One region of the Novosphingobium sp. genome, then DNA from elsewhere that is predicted to be linked to it. Evidence: riboswitches for the same ligand, from Rfam matches in the RefSeq annotation. Region 1 holds a riboswitch; each other region holds the start of a gene.
What was found. A riboswitch is a leader RNA that binds a small molecule or an ion and turns the genes downstream of it on or off. The one in region 1 is predicted to bind cobalamin.
Positions count from the first base shown of each region.

Region 2: another riboswitch for cobalamin. It lies ahead of ABDW49_RS09605 (DUF1636 domain-containing protein); the one in region 1 lies ahead of ABDW49_RS23015 (hotdog domain-containing protein).
Region 3: another riboswitch for cobalamin. It lies ahead of ABDW49_RS15305 (TonB-dependent receptor); the one in region 1 lies ahead of ABDW49_RS23015 (hotdog domain-containing protein).

Region 1 covers NZ_JBCNLP010000006.1:680,416-685,569, reverse strand. Annotated here, with positions in the region: gene ABDW49_RS23020 (methionine synthase) at 1-807, shown strand, start outside; gene ABDW49_RS23015 (hotdog domain-containing protein) at 950-1,801, opposite strand; cobalamin riboswitch at 1,844-2,049, opposite strand; gene ABDW49_RS23010 (TIM-barrel domain-containing protein) at 2,211-5,138, opposite strand.
Region 2 covers NZ_JBCNLP010000001.1:2,060,609-2,065,762, forward strand. Annotated here, with positions in the region: gene cobN (cobaltochelatase subunit CobN) at 1-1,670, opposite strand, end outside; gene cobW (cobalamin biosynthesis protein CobW) at 1,681-2,727, opposite strand; gene ABDW49_RS09605 (DUF1636 domain-containing protein) at 2,731-3,093, opposite strand; cobalamin riboswitch at 3,189-3,417, opposite strand; gene cobO (cob(I)yrinic acid a,c-diamide adenosyltransferase) at 3,464-4,093, shown strand; gene ABDW49_RS09615 (cobyric acid synthase) at 4,100-5,154, shown strand, end outside.
Region 3 covers NZ_JBCNLP010000001.1:3,335,779-3,340,932, reverse strand. Annotated here, with positions in the region: gene ABDW49_RS15310 (hypothetical protein) at 1-1,385, opposite strand, end outside; gene ABDW49_RS15305 (TonB-dependent receptor) at 1,397-3,583, opposite strand; cobalamin riboswitch at 3,945-4,184, opposite strand; gene ABDW49_RS15300 (hypothetical protein) at 4,323-4,601, shown strand; gene ABDW49_RS15295 (catalase family peroxidase) at 4,755-5,154, shown strand, end outside.

The DNA of each region.
Region 1 (5,154 bases):
GAGCACCTCAGCGGCGTCGATTTCGAGAAACGCGAAGTGGTTAAAATTCGCAATCGCTATGAGGCGAGCGTGCCAACCGTCGTGGGGGCGGTCGCGCGCCAAAAGCCCGTTTTCGTTGAAGACGCCAAATTTTTACGCCAGCTGACCAAGCAGCCGATCAAATGGGCCCTGCCGGGGCCGATGACCATGATCGACACGCTCTATGATGACCACTATAAAAGCCGCGAAAAGCTGGCCTGGGAATTCGCCAAGATCCTCAACCAGGAAGCCAAAGAGCTCGAGGCCGCCGGCGTCGACATTATCCAGTTTGATGAGCCCGCATTTAACGTGTTCTTTGACGAGGTGAATGACTGGGGCATCGCCGCCCTGGAGAGGGCCGTTGAGGGGCTGAAGTGCGAAACGGCGGTGCATATCTGCTATGGCTACGGCATCAAGGCCAACACCGACTGGAAGAAGACGCTGGGCTCGGAGTGGCGGCAATATGAAGAGGCGTTCCCCAAGCTGCAAACGTCCACCATCGATATTATCTCGCTGGAGTGCCATAACTCGCACGTCCCGATGGATCTGCTTGAACTGATTCGCGGCAAGAAAGTGATGGTTGGCGCCATTGATGTGGCGAATCATACCGTTGAGACGCCGGAAGAAGTGGCCGCTACGCTGCGCAAAGCGCTGCAGTTTGTCGATGCCGACAAACTCTACCCGTCGACCAACTGCGGCATGGCTCCCCTGCCTCGTCAGGTCGCCAGCGGCAAGCTGAATGCCTTGAGTGCGGGCGCGGAGATCGTGCGCAAAGAACTCTCGGCCTAGCAGCCAGTTAGAACGCTCTTCTCTGCCAAACCCGTTTGCGGAACATCTGGTGTGGCAAAGCAGCTCCCTGACGGGAGGCAGGCCGATATTGCCTGCCTCCCGTCAGGGTGAACTAGAACGGAGCGCCCCATCGCTACATGCTTTAAACCTCCAGCGCGGACAGGATCGGCGTAGGGCGCCCTTGCTCATCGACCGCCACCATCACGAAGCGCGCCGTTGCAGCATGACGGCGCTGCCCTGTCAGCAGCCTCTCCGACCACAACTCGACTTCCACAGTGACGGAACTGCACCCGGTCCGCACAATGCGCGAGACCAGTTCCACCATATCGCCCAGCCCGACCGCGGAGCGGAAATCGACCCGCTCTGACGAGGCCATAACGATATTCCGCCGCGTATGCCGCGTCGCCGCGATAAACGCGGCCTTGCCCAGCATCTTGAGCCCGTCGCCACCATAAAACGTGCCATAGTGGTTGGTTTGCTCGGGAAAGATGATTTCCGCCATCCGCAGGACACCATCCTCTTCGACCTGCTGACCGGCATAAAATGGAGGAAGCGGCAGGCGAACATCAGGGCCTTTGACGGCCACCATGGTGAAGCGACCACGCGTGCAACGCCGCCTCTCTCCGCTGACCGTCGCCTCCGCGACCAGCTCAACCTCGACATCAAGCGAACTGTTACCGACCCGCACGACGCGCCCGGTCGCCTCAACCATCTCGCCCGCGCTCGCCGGTGCCTCGAAATCAATCTGCTCGCTGCGCGCGGTTACGAAAGGCACACGCCCATGGCGCGTCGCCGCCAGAAACGCGACCTTGTCCATATGCGCCAGCGCCACGCCGCCAAAGAGCGTACCATGGTGGTTGGTGTCCGTGGGGAACACCATGTCAATCAGTTGGATGCTGGTCGCATTTGTTATTGTCTGGACTGTTGCTCTTGTCATCGTCTTCACCTGTTTCAAAGGCAGAGACAGACGAACGCAAGCGGCCACGCCGGTCACCCGGCATGGCACGAGAGCGATCGCCCGGACACCCCGCCGGAGGAACGTTATGGCGTCGCGGGCAGGTCTCCTGGCTCGCGGGTCAATGCGGACGATCCGGCCTTCCCGGTGGTTGCGCCCACCAGTGGCATGCGTGGATCGCCCGCTCGCCGCTTACAGTTGCGGGGGCAGCGCCGGCATCGCACCGGCTTCCGATCTTCGCTCCAGCGCGCCGAAACGACTGGAGAACCTTCGACAGCGGAAATGTGAAGCGCGGGGGCGCCAAGGGTCAAGCGCAATGTGTCAGGAATTGAAAATGAACGAAGGTCGGCAGCAGAAAGGACGAAGTTTGAAACCTGCCGCTCCGGACAACCATCTGTGAGCGCCCCGCAAGAATGTACTGTTCAGCTTAATTCCCTTCATCGCCTCCTTACCGACCAAACGACACGGTGGTGGCCGCCCCGGTATAGTTCACCATCCTCTTGGCCACGGCCGGCGCTGCACCAGTGGCGTTGCGCGGGGTCATCAGCACCAGATCGAGCCGCCGCTGCTGGACAAGGCGGGGGAAAGAGCCCTTGCGCCCACTGATGGTCAGACTGCGGGCACGGTCGTTCCACACCAGATCATAGGTGGCATATTGGCCCTTTTCATAGTCGTATGTCTCGTTGTCGTCCTCATAGATGGTGAAACGCGCGTCGGCGCCGGAATAGATGCGGATTTCATAGGGCGCCTTGGGCAATTCGGTCGCATAATGCTGCACCGGCCCCATGGGCACGATCGATCCGGCCCGCACATAAAGCGGCAGAATATCGAGGGGAGCCTGCCGCGTGACACGCTGGCCACCGGCGTAATGCTCGTTCGTCCAGAAATCATACCATCCGGCGCCCTGAGGCAGATAAGTGGTAACGGAAAGATCCTGCGCGGCCTGCGCCAATCTGGCGGCAGCCTCGCGCTCGCTCGGCAGACGCCACGCCAAACGCAACTTGCGCGCGCCATCGCCCTGATAATACTCGATGGCGATGGGGATGGTCTGCCCCTTCCGGAGCGCGACCTCGGCGCCGCGATAGCGGGCCTCGCCCGATTTCCATTCGTCGACCACGGTCTTGCCGGCCAGCATCAGGCGATAGCCATCGTCACCCTCGACGCCGATCTCATAGGTGCCATCTTCAGGAGCGGTGAGCATGCCTGTCCAGCGCGCTGAAAAGTGATCGAGGCTGGCCAGGCCTGCCGGCATGTCGGCCAGCGGCGGCGCAGGCCACATATGGTCGATTTTGGTGTCGATCATGGTGCTGACCGGTTTCTCGAAGGATTGGCCCGCAAAATACTGAAGGGCCAGCCCGGGCTGCCCATCGGGTGTGCGCAGGGCATTCGCTGGTATCGTCACCGCCGGAGGGGCCTGCCGATGATACATCGGCCGGGTGACAGGATGGACCAGAAACGAGGGGCCGAACATGAAGCTGTCATCGATGGTATCGGTGGCGCGATCCTCGGGGAAATCCATCATCAGGGGGCGCATCAGCGTGTAGCCCGCGGAGGTCACCTTCCAACTCAGCCCATAGGTGTAGGGCAGCAGGCGATAGCGCAGATTGACGCTGCCCAGCAGCGAGGCATAGACCTGCGGATCAAGCGTTTTGAAGCGATAGGGCTCACGCTCGACATCGGTGCCATGGATGCGCATCAGCGGGTTGAAGGCGGCATATTGCAGCCAGCGCGCGAACAGCTCCCGCCAGGCCGGGTTCTGCTCGCCACCGGGAAACTCCGACACGAAAAAGCCGCCGGTGTCCTGGGTCCAATAGGGATTGCCCGTCACGGTCACATCGACACCACCCGCGATCTGCTGCTTGAAGACCTTCCAGCTGGCATAAATGTCCCCGCTCCACGAGGCGGCGGCGGTGCGCTGCGCCCCGGCCCAGGCCGAGCGGGTGAGCGTGAAGACCCGCCGGTTGGAGGTGGCGCGTTCGCCATCATAGGTGCCTTGCGTGGTCAGCAGCGAATAGGGGTTCAAATAACGCGTGAAATCGCCCAGCGCGTTCCTGCCCAACGCCTTGGTGTCGCGGATGTTGTCCTGCGCGTCCCACATCGCGCTGCTCACCTCCACCTCGGTGCCGTCCATCCATAGCGCATCGACGCCTTTGTCCAGCAGGCCGGACTTGATGTGCTTGAAGTAGATCTGTCGGCCCAGCGGGCTGTAGGCGTCATAGACGCGGGCATGTTTGGAAATCCAGTGCAGCGGGGCAAAGCGCAGCCCTTGCGCATCGAGTTCATGGGCCAATGCCGTATCATTGCCGATCGACGGCCAGATCGACACCATCAGCTTGAGGTTCATGCCATGCAGCGTGCGCGTCATGCCCGCAGGGTCGGGATAGCGCACCGGGTCCCAGGTCATCCCGCTCCAACTGCCATCCTTGTCGCTGCCCCAATATTGCCAGTCCTGCACGATGTAATCGAGCGGGAAGCCTTCCTTGCGAAAGCTGCGCGCCACATCCACGATCTGGTCCTGCGTCTTGTAACGCTCCTTGCTCATGAACAGACCGAAGGCCTGTTTGGGATACATCGGCGCCTGCCCCGTCAAGGCGCGATAGGCCCCCACAACGTCATCCGGCGTCTTGCCACCCATAAAATAATAATCGACCCCGCCCGGCGCGCTTTCCGCCCAGAGCGATGCACCCTGGGCATCGTCCTTGAAGCGCATCTGGGAATAGACATCCCACATCACGCCATAGCGCCGCGAGGACATCATCACCGGGATGATGATGCCCATATTGGTCTGCACCAACAGCAGATCCTTGCCGCGCCGGTTGCTGGTGTCGTCAGCGGTGAAGCCGAAGCCGTACAGCGCCTCGTCGTCGCGCAGATGGAAGGTGTTGGTGGCCTCATAGGTCGGCGCGCCCGAAATCGTCTTCAGGGTCACACTTTGGGGTTTGTCCGACTGTTCTTCCGTATAGAGCCTGCCCTGCGCATCAAGGAAGCGCAGCGCGGAGGTGGCCTTGTTGACCTCGATGGTGAGCGCCGCGCTGGCAATGGTCAGCGTGGTTGAGGTTTCGGCGATGGTGAAAGGCACTGCCTGCGGTTTGGCGGTCACCACCAGACTGGGCGCGGTCCAATAGTTGGTGCCGAGATTGGCATTCACCCGCACAGTGTCCGGACCGTAAAACAGGATGGTCTTGGCCAGACCTCCCCGCCGGAATTGCACGCCATCGGCCAGCCTGCGAAAGACAAAGCCATCCGCGCTCGGCAAGCCTGTCGTGGTGAGGTGACCGTTCGCGTCCAGCCCGGTGGCATCCTGCGCCAGCGCGGGGGCGGCCAGGGCCAGGGCGGAAGCAGCCAAACTCCACCGCACGAATGCGCGTACCGTCATCGTCATCCCCTCCATT
Region 2 (5,154 bases), on a different contig from region 1:
ATCACCGGCAGCGGGCCGATCAGCGCTTCGGGCCAGCAGCGCTCCGACAGGGCGACGGCCTTGCCGGGCAGCCACTCAAGCGTGCCATGCGCGCCAATATGGACCAGCGCATGCACGCCCTGAGCGCGCAGCCACAGATAAAATGCGACATAGCCATGGCGCGGGATGCGCGAGACATCGTGATAGTCGTCATCGCGCCGGGCCGCATCGCCGCGTTCGGGTTGCAGGGCGATGAAGGCATGGCCGCGCGCCACGGCGGCGAAGTGGAAAGCGCCCTCGGCAAAGGCGGGGTCGTTTTCGGGCTGGTCCCATGCCTGCTCCAGATCCGCGCGCAGGCTGTCGGGCAGGGCGGACAGCGCCTCCCGATAGGCCGAGAGCGGCCAGGCGATGGTATGGCCTTGCAATGCGGCGGCGAGTGGTTCGGCTGTGGTGTGGTATCCGGCCGCGGCCAGCGTTGCCAGCATCGCTTCGGCGCTGGCCAAGGCATCCAGACCCACGGCATGCGCCATCTGGTCGGCCCGGCCCGGATAGGTGGAGAGGATCAGCGCCACCCGCCGATCCCGCGCCGGGGTGACGGCCAGAGCATGCCATGCGCCCACCTTGTCAGCGATGGCCTCGATCCGTTCGGGATGGGGGCGGTGCAGCGTGCGGGCGCATTGCAGATCGGGATCGACCACCTCCGCCGTCTTGAAGCTGGCGACGCCCGCCAGCAGCCGTCCGTCAACCTCGGGCAGGACGACATGCATGGCCAGATCGGCTGGAGACAAGCCACGTTCGGCACCAGCCCAAGCCGTTTCATCGGCGGTGGAGAGCGCCACTTGAAACACCGGGCATCCAGGCCCGTCGAGTGGCGAGGCACCGTTGTCGTCACGCCCGGAAAAGGCGGTGGCATTGACGATGGCGGCGGGTGTGTGGTGGCTGAACGTGGTCCTGATCCATGCCGGAGCGCCCGGAGCCTTCAACGAGGGCGCGAACAACCCCGCCGCGCGAAAGCCGCGTTTGGTCAGCGCCGTGATCAGGGCATCGATGGGCCCTGTGTCGCCGCTGGTGAGATAGGCACGATAGAAGCTGACGACCACCAGCGGGGCCTCGCCCGCGATGGGCGCATCGACCACGCCAAAACCGGGCTGATACCAGCCGCAGTCTGGAATGGTGGTGGCGCCTTCCGGCGTTGGTGCGGGCAGGCCGGCGGCGCGTGCCAGTTCGGCCAGCGCTGCCTGAGCCGCCATGGCGCCGCCTGTGTCGCACAGATCGGCAAGCTGGCGCAGCACTGTTGGGGGCAGGGTGGAGGCCGCCTCCAGCGCGGGGTCGGGGCGCCCGTCAGCAGGCAGCACGGCAAGGGCAAGCCCCTCGCGCCGTGCCAGATCGCTCAGTTGCGCGAGGCCATAGGGCCAGTAGCCCGCGCCGCCGATCAACCGCACCAGCACCGCCTTGGCGCCCGAGACAGTGCGCTCGATATAGGTATCGACGGAGAGCGGATGTTTCAGCGCTGCCAGATTGGCCAGACGCAGTTCAGGCAAATGATCGCGCCCCGCATGCCATCCGGCCGCGAAAGCCCCCAGATCGCTGTCCGAAAAGGACAGGACGATCAGCGGCGCGGGGCTCTGGCCGAGGTCGGTCGCGACCTCGGTTTCCTCCAGCCCACGGCTCTCGCGGAAGATGACATGCATCGCGGAAGGGTTACGCCGGGGCCAGAACTGTGTCCAGCACCGCGCGGACGGCGGCGGTGTCGAGGTGATCGTGCTCGGCGATGACCACCAGTTGCGTCACGCGCGGGCGCTGGCCCCAGGGCTGGTCGTACTGATGACGCACACGCTCGCCCACCGCCTGAAGCAGCAGGCGCATCGGCTTGCCCTGCACCGCCACGAAGCCCTTTACGCGCAGGATGGACTGCTCGCGCGCCAGACGCTGCACGGCGGCGACCAGCGCTTCGGGATCGCCGACTTCGGGCAGGGTGATGATGGTGCTGTCGAAATCCTCGTGCTCATGCTCGTCCTCGCCATCGTGGTGGCTGGGGCGGGCGGCCAGATCGTCCTCGGCGGCGGCATTGAGGCCGAGGATGACGGCGGGATCGATCACGCCATCGGTGACAGGCAGCATGGGCAGTGGGCGCGGCGCCTCGGCGGCGATCACGGCGCGAGCCTGATCCAGCGTTGGGGCGTCCACCAGATCGGCCTTGGTCAGCAGAACGATGTCGGCGCAGGCGAGCTGATCCTCAAAGACTTCCGAGAGCGGGGTTTCATGGTCGAGGCTGTCATCCGCCGCGCGCTGGGCATCGACCGCCGCCACATCGGGGGCGAAACGGCCAGCGGCCACGGCCTCGGCATCGGCCAGCGCGATCACCCCATCGACGGTGATGCGGCTGCGGATCGCGGGCCAGTCGAAGGCTTTGAGCAGAGGCTTGGGCAGGGCAAGACCCGAGGTCTCGATCAGAATGTGATCGGGGCGCTGGGGCAGGGCCAGCAGTTTTTCGACCGTGGGGATGAAATCATCGGCCACGGTGCAGCAGATGCAGCCATTGGCCAGTTCGAGGATCGCGCTTTCGGGGCAATTCTCGTCGGCGCAGGCCTTCAGGATTTCGCCATCGACGCCCACCGTGCCGAACTCATTGACCAGCACCGCCAGGCGGCGCCCGCCCGGATTCTGCAGCAGATGGCGGATCAGCGTGGTCTTGCCCGAGCCCAGAAAGCCGGTGACGATGGTGACGGGGATTTTTTCCAGAGACATGGCTTAAAGCTCCAGCGGGGGAATGCGGGCGATGGATTGCTTGCGGAAGATGGTGGGGCGCTGGCGCCACGGCACGATGCCGTCAGGGCTTTGCGCATAGGCGCTGGCGCCGGCCAGAATGTCGGGCACATCGGCGTCGGACAGGCGGCCGTAGACATAGGTCCAACTGCCGGGCCTTGTCAGCGCGATGGAACAGCCATTGGTGCAGGCCGAGAGGCATTCGGTGGGGCGCACTTCCACGTCGCCATCCGCATTGGCGGCGCTCAGCGCCTGCGCCAGCAGGGTGCCGGGCACGGTTTCGCCTTCCTCGGGCGTCTGGCCCGCGCGGCAGGTGGTGCAGACAAAAAGGACGGTGTTGTGACCCACGACGCTTCAATTCCCCAATGAGGCGCGCCTGCACAGGCCATCGGGCACCGAACCCGCGTTCGGCGCCTGATCGACCGGCCACAGCGCACCCCGGCTGTCCGTTTCCTCGTGCTGGCAGGTCTCCCGGCTGGCGGATCGGGGGCAGTTACGCCTTGCGTCAGCTTCGCCTTCCCGTGCCTTGCGGCCAGTGGCATCGAAGCTGCCTCATCCGTTGACGGTCGCGGGGGCGGCTGTGCTTCGGGCTTGACGAAAGCCCTGTCACATTCCCTCTTCGCCTTTTGGTGGATTGCTCCGCCGCAAGGAACCAACGCGGTGGGGATTGCGGGATTGCGACGGGGCTGTCAAGGAATGCCGCGATCAGGAGTGTACCATGACCGCCGATGCCCCCGCCCCCGAAGCTGACTTTGACCGCCACAACGCCAAGATGGCCAAGAAAAAGGCCTCTCGCGACAAGATCATGGCCAGCAAGCAGGGCGAAAAGGGGCTGGTGATCGTTCATACCGGCACGGGCAAGGGCAAGTCGTCCTCCGGCTTCGGGATGATCCTGCGCTGCATCGCGCATGGCATGCCCAGCGCGGTGGTGCAGTTTATCAAGGGCGCCTGGGACACCGGCGAGCGCCGTCTGATCGAGCAAAATTTCCCCGATCTCTGCCAGTTCCACGCCATGGGGGAGGGTTTTACCTGGGAAACGCAGGACAAAGCCCGCGATATCGCCGCTGCGCGCAAGGGCTGGGACAAGGCCAAGGAACTGATCCGCGATCCCAACATCCGCATGGTGCTGCTTGACGAAATCAACATCGCCCTGCGTTACGAATATCTCCCGCTGGAGGAGGTGCTGACCTTCCTGCGCGAGGAAAAGCCCGAGATGACCCATGTGGTGCTCACCGGCCGCAATGCCGCGCCCGAACTGATCGAGCAGGCCGATCTGGTCACCGAGATGACTTTGGTGAAGCACCCCTTCCGCGGCGGCATCAAGGCGCAGGCCGGGGTGGAGTTCTAAACCTCCATGCCAGCCTTGATGATCCAGGGGACCGGCTCGAATGTCGGCAAGTCCCTGCTGGTGGCGGGGCTGTGCCGGGCGGCACGTCGGCGGGGGCTGAGTGTCGCGCCTTTCAAGCCGCAGAATATGTCGAACAATGCCGCTGTCACCGCCGATGGCGGAGAGATCGGGCGGGCTCAGGCCCTGCAGGCGATCGCGTGTGGATTATCGCCGCATACCGATATGAACCCGGTGCTGCTGAAGCCAGAGAGCGAAGTCGGCAGTCAGGTGGTGTTGCAGGGGCGGCGCATCGCCACGGTAAAGGCGCGGGAGTATGCCGCGCTGAAACCGCAGTTGATGGCCCCGGTTCTGGAGAGCTTCCATCGCCTGAAAGCTGCCCATGATCTGGTGATCGTGGAGGGCGCGGGCAGCCCGGCGGAGGTCAATCTGCGTGCCGGAGACATCGCCAATATGGGCTTTGCCTGCGCCGCGCAGGTGCCGGTGGTGCTGGCAGGCGATATCGACCGGGGCGGGGTGATCGCCCAGATCATCGGTACAAAGGCAGTGCTCTCGCCAGAGGATGCGGCGATGGTGCGCGGCTTTCTCATCAACAAGTTTCGCGGTGATCCCTCGCTGTTCGACGATGGCTATCGCCTGATCGAGCAGCGCAGCGGCTGGCGCGGTTTCGGCGTGCTGCCGTGGTTCGCGCAGGCCCATCTGCTGCCCGCCGAGGACGCGCTCGATCTTGGAGCCGTGTCATCGGGCGGGCGGGTGAAGGTGGCCGCTCTGGCCCTCTCCCGCATCGCCAATTTCGATGATCTGGACCCGCTGGCGCAGGAGCCCGATATCGATCTGGTGATGGTCCGCGCGGGGCAGGCGATCCCCGGCGACACAAAGCTGGTCATCCTGCCCGGCAGCAAGAGCACGCGCGGCGATCTGGCGTTTTTGCGCGCTCAGGGCTGGGATGTCGATCTGGCGGCGCATGTGCGGCGCGGCGGGTATGTGCTGGGGATCTGCGGCGGTTATCAGATGCTGGGCAGCGTGGTAAGCGATCCCGAAGGACTGGAAGGCCCGGCGGGCGA
Region 3 (5,154 bases), on a different contig from region 1:
ACCGAAGTGACCAGCCCCAGCAGCGACCACAGCCACAGCCAGATGTCCCACAAGGGGCGGTGGAGCGTCAGCGCATTGAGGTCCCATTTGTGAAGCAGATCGAACAGCCAGCGATAGGTGCGGCGGCGCGAGTCCAGATGTTCGATGATCACGCCGGTTTCGGGATCGATATGCAACCAGCTTTGCGCGGGGTCGTCGAAGCGCAGGCGCAGGACGGGCAGACGGGGCAGGGCGCCTACATCGTACCAATAGGCATCGGGCGCGGTCAGCCGCTCGATGGCGATAAGGTGGCCGGAGGGGATGAGGGTTTGGGCGGCCTTGGCGATGGTGGCGTCTGAGGGCCTTAAGGCTTGTCCGTTACTGGCATCGTAGACCCGACGAATGCCATCGCCGTTGAAGATCGCAAGCCGCGCCAGCCCGCCATCGCGCGACAGCCGGATCTGCCTTGCATCGCTGCCCAGGGCGCGCAATCGCTCCAGCGTCACCGATGGCATCGGCGTGCCCATCGCATAGGCACGCTCGGCTTGCTCCGGCAGATCGGCCTTCTGGAACAACCGTCCCGGATCGACCGAGAGCCAGCCGCTGAAAATCCATGCCATCAGGAACAGGCCTCCGCCAAGCCCCGAGACATGGTGCCACAGCATCCAGCCGTGATAGGGTGTCATCCGCCCGCCCTTGAAGCGCCGGTGCCCCACACGCGTGCGCAGCAGGCCGATCCAGATCCCCGCCAGGGCTCCGGCGATGCAGGGGCCCGAAACCCATAGCACCACCTGCCGCCATGCCGCATTGTCCTGCCTCAGCACGGTGGGATAGAGCCAGTGCGGCACCGACCCCAGCCAGTTCCAGAAACGGATGCGCTGCGTCGTGGCCTGCACCACCGCGCCGCTGCTGGAGGAAACATAGAGCTGTGTGCCCGCCGCATCGGCCAGGCTGACCTTCCACAAGGGGCGGTGGCGGTCGAAGCCGCCCGCGACGGTCCATTGGTCGCGGGTGATCTGTTTGACATCGCGCACCGTTGTATGGCTGAAACCCTGCGCGACCCGCCTTGCTACAGCCGCATCCACCGGGGGCAGCACGGCGCCGCCATGCGCGGGCAGGGTGATTGTGGGCGCCCCCCATGGTTCCAAGCGCCACACCGGCTGGCCATCGCGCATCTCCAGCGTCAGGGCGCGTGTGTCGGGGGAAACGGGTGGCGGCACATTCACCGCCCGCCAGTCGATCGCCTGCGCTCCCGCCAGCTTTTGGGCGGGCGAGAGCGAGGGATAGGGCACATAGATCATCACCAGCCCCGAGGCGAACCACATGGCAAACAGCAGGCAGGTGACAATGCCCACCCAGCGGTGGGTCAGGTAAAGCCAGCGTTTGGCCTGATGCTGCCATGCCATGGTTCAGACCCTCAGAACTTGGTGCGCAGCGAGACGTCGACCGAGCGCGGGCGGCCCAGAATCCACTGCTCGTCATTGTAGGTGGTCTGGGCGTAGGCCTTGTCCAGCAGGTTGTAGATATGGACATCCACCGAGGCATGCCGGTTCACGGCATAGGCCAGCCCCGCATCCACCACCGCATAGGCCGGCACGCGGAAGGTGTTGGCGGTATCCGAGTAGGTGTGCCCGACATAGCGCAGCCCCGCCTGAGCGCGGATCTGCTTGGTCGCATCCCAGCGCAGCCACAGATTGGCGGCCTGTTGCGGCACATTGGGCGGCGCCTTGCCGGTAAAGCTGACCCCGCCGGAGAAGAAGTCGTCATAGCGCGCCTTTAGCACCGTGCCATTGGCGTCGATCCCGAAACCGGCGGGCAGATTGAGCGACACCCAAGCCTCGATCCCCTTCGACGATTGCTGCCCCACCTGCTGGATCGGGCTGGAGAGCGTCTGCTGATAGAGCAGGCCTTTCTTCACGATGCGATAGGCCGCCAGCGTCGCCGTGCCGCGCCCGCCCCAGAAGCTGCCCTTGGCGCCCACTTCCACCTGATTGCCGGTGGCATTGCTGAACTGGGTCTGGGCGGAGGAATAGGTCGTCAGCGTGCCGAGCGGATCGGTGCCCGTGCTGTATTGCGCATAGAGCGACACGGTCGGCACCGGCTGATAGACGCCGCCCACGCGCCAGGTGGTGTTGGTCAGTTTCTTGTCGAACACAAACGCATCCACGCCGCCATTGCCGGTGGGATAGGTCCGGGTCCAGCGCTTGATCTCGTCATTCTCATGCCGGATGCCGGTGATGAGCGAGAACTTGTCTCCGAACTTCAGCCGGTCTTCCGCGAAGAAGGCATATTCGGTCGTCTGGGTGCGATAGCGTGGAGCAATCCCCTGCGTGTCGTAGAACAGGCCGGGGTTGAAACCGGTGGGCGTCACGCTGTCTTCCTGCACGTCCGATCCGAAATCGTTCGAATAGGTGAGCGCGATGCTGTTGACATCAAAGCCCACCACCAGATCGGTGCTGATGTTGCCCGACAGCGGGATCTTGAACGTGGCGCTGCCCTGATCGCCCCACTGGGTCTGGTCATGGCCGATGCCGAAATTGTCGGTGCGATAGATGTTGCCGGGCGTCGCGGGGCTATAGTTGTAGCCATTGTGGCAATTGCCATTAGCCCCCACCCAGCAATAGCTTTCCAGATCGCGCCACTGGCGTTTGCTGGTCAGCACATAGCCCAGATTGGTGAGGCTGATGCTGTCTGACGGCGTCCAGTCGGTCTGCAAGGTGGTGCGGTTGTCGCGGTAACGTATATGCGCGTCGCCCACATTGTAGTTCTGATGGCGCAGCCCCAGATCCAGCCTGCCGTTCACCAGCGGCGTGCCGGTGTATTTCATCGGATGCTGGTCGCCGTAATCCTCTCGCAGGGTGAAGGTCAGTCTGTCGGTGGTGGCCCAGCGCAAGGTGCCCGACAGCGCCAGACTGTCCGAATGCCCGCGATCGACATAGCCGTCCGAACGACGATAGCTGGCATCGACACGGTAGGAGAGCCGCTCACCGATCGGCCCGCCAAGCCCGGCGGCGGCATGGAAGGTGTTTTGCGAGCCATAGCCGATCTCGCTCTCGAACTCGGTGCGCTGGGTGTTGGGTTTGCGCATGATCACATTGACCGCGCCGCCCAGCGATCCCTGCCCATAAAGCACCGAGGCCGGGCCGCTGAGGATATCGATGCGCTCGGCCATCCACGGGTCGGTGGGGAAGGTGATGGTGCCCGCCGCCGGGAACAGACGCACCCCGTCGATCAGTTGCAGGATCGAGCCTTGGCCGGCAAAGCCGCGCGCCGCCAGCGCCGTGCCGCCATTGCCGGGGTTGCCGACATTGAAGAAGCCGGGCGCGCGCGCCTCGGCCTCGGCGATGGACATGTCGCCGCGCGCGCGGATCGCCTCGCCATCGATGCTGGCGATCGAGGCGGGGGTCTCGAGCGGGGTAAGGTTGAGGCGGCTGCCGGTGGCGTCGGGCCGGGTGAGCGTCTGGCTCTGCTGGCCGATGACCAGGATGTTGTCGGCCTCTGCGGCGGTCTGGGCCTGAGCGCTGCCGAGCGGCGCCAGCATGCTGGCGGCCAGCCAGATCGGGCGCAGGGCCGTCTGCGGCCTCTTGCGAAGGTTGCGTGTCATATGGGTGATCCCCCTGTTTCTTTTATCGATATCGTGATGCGTGCCGGGTGCGATGCCGGTGCGGCCTCGCCGGGCCTGCGAACTGCCGCCGCGGCGGACAAGTTCTTTACGGTTGGCGCGGTGTTACACCCTGTTTCACCCAGGGTTACGGACGGGGCCTGACGGTCTCTTCATCATCAATCTCCGGCGCCGGGCGACGGGCAGGGGGCAAGGTCTGGCCCGCGCCGATCCGGCACGGTCAGTCCCGCGCCGAAACGAGGCGGGCAGGCGCTGTGGCCCGCTCGCTGCGGCGTCCATGGCCCCCGGCCATGCTGATCGTCGCTCAGACGGATATCCGTGCCTTGGCCATCCCCTGGACCGGGCAAGAGCGACACGCAGCGGCAGGTCTCCTGGCTCGCGGGTCGTCGCGCGGTGCACAAGCCTTCCCGAGCCCCGCATGATTTTGCGTCTGGCCCAGTGGCCGCATCCCGCGCCTTTGGCAGGATGCCGCGTGCATCGCACTCGCCGCTCACAGTTGCAGGGACAGCCCGGTTTCGGATCGGATGATCCTCACCTTGTTCCCTATTAAGCCCTTGCGGGCACCGATGCGGGTTGGGACGCGACAGGTTGTCCTGTCGTCATCACGGGCGCTTAACATCAGAATTCATGCCCTGATGCAAGTTTGAATTGCCGGTGACAGACGGCATGAATGGGGGCATGGCACAAGCAGGCCATAACAGGCCGCAGGGGATGATGGTCCATGCTTCCGGTCGAACAGATCGAACGATTTGCCCTGGCGGTCGAGCTGCTGGGCGGTCCGCATGCGGCGGCGCGGACCCTGGGGCTCAGCGAGGCGGAGATCGACGATCTGTGCATCGGCAGGCGGGCGCTGCACATCGATCTGCTGCAGGCGATCTCGCGCGCCTTGCTGCTGCATGCCGAGGCCTGCCGCCTGATGGAGCGGCGCCTGTCACCGGCCTTTCACGACAACATCCTGCCCGGACAGGACCGGCGAAAAGGCGGTGAGGAAGAGGAATAAATCCCTCTCTTCGACAAGCCCAACCATCAGGGCTGACAAGAGAACGCATCCTTTTGGGTGATGGCTTCGTATAAGAAACGGATATATGAGGTCCTCTCATACGTCCGATATGTTCAAGCCTTCCACGCCAAGCCTTGCCGACAGGATGTCTCCATGCCGCCAACACGCAATCCTCTTGTTCCCGCCGCGCTGATCGGCGCCACTGTTCTCGTGCTGGCCGGAGGACTGGGCTGGGCCGCCGGCTGGATCGGCCCGCACCGCATCAGCGGCGGCGAGGTGGCCAATGCGCTGGAAGCCAATGGCGGGGTCTTCCCCGGCTATCGCCGCGCCCATGCCAAGGGGCTGTGTTTCAGCGGCTCGTTCCAGGCGAGCGGCGCTGGGGAAGATCTGACGACCGCGTCGAGTTTGCGTGCCGGCAGCTATCCGGTGACCGGGCGCTTCTCGCTGGGCGGGGGCAATCCGCTGGCCAGTGACGGGCGCAATGTCTTCCACTCGATGGCGCTGGTGATGCGCAGCCCAGACGGGCAGGAATGGCGCATGGCGATGGACCATA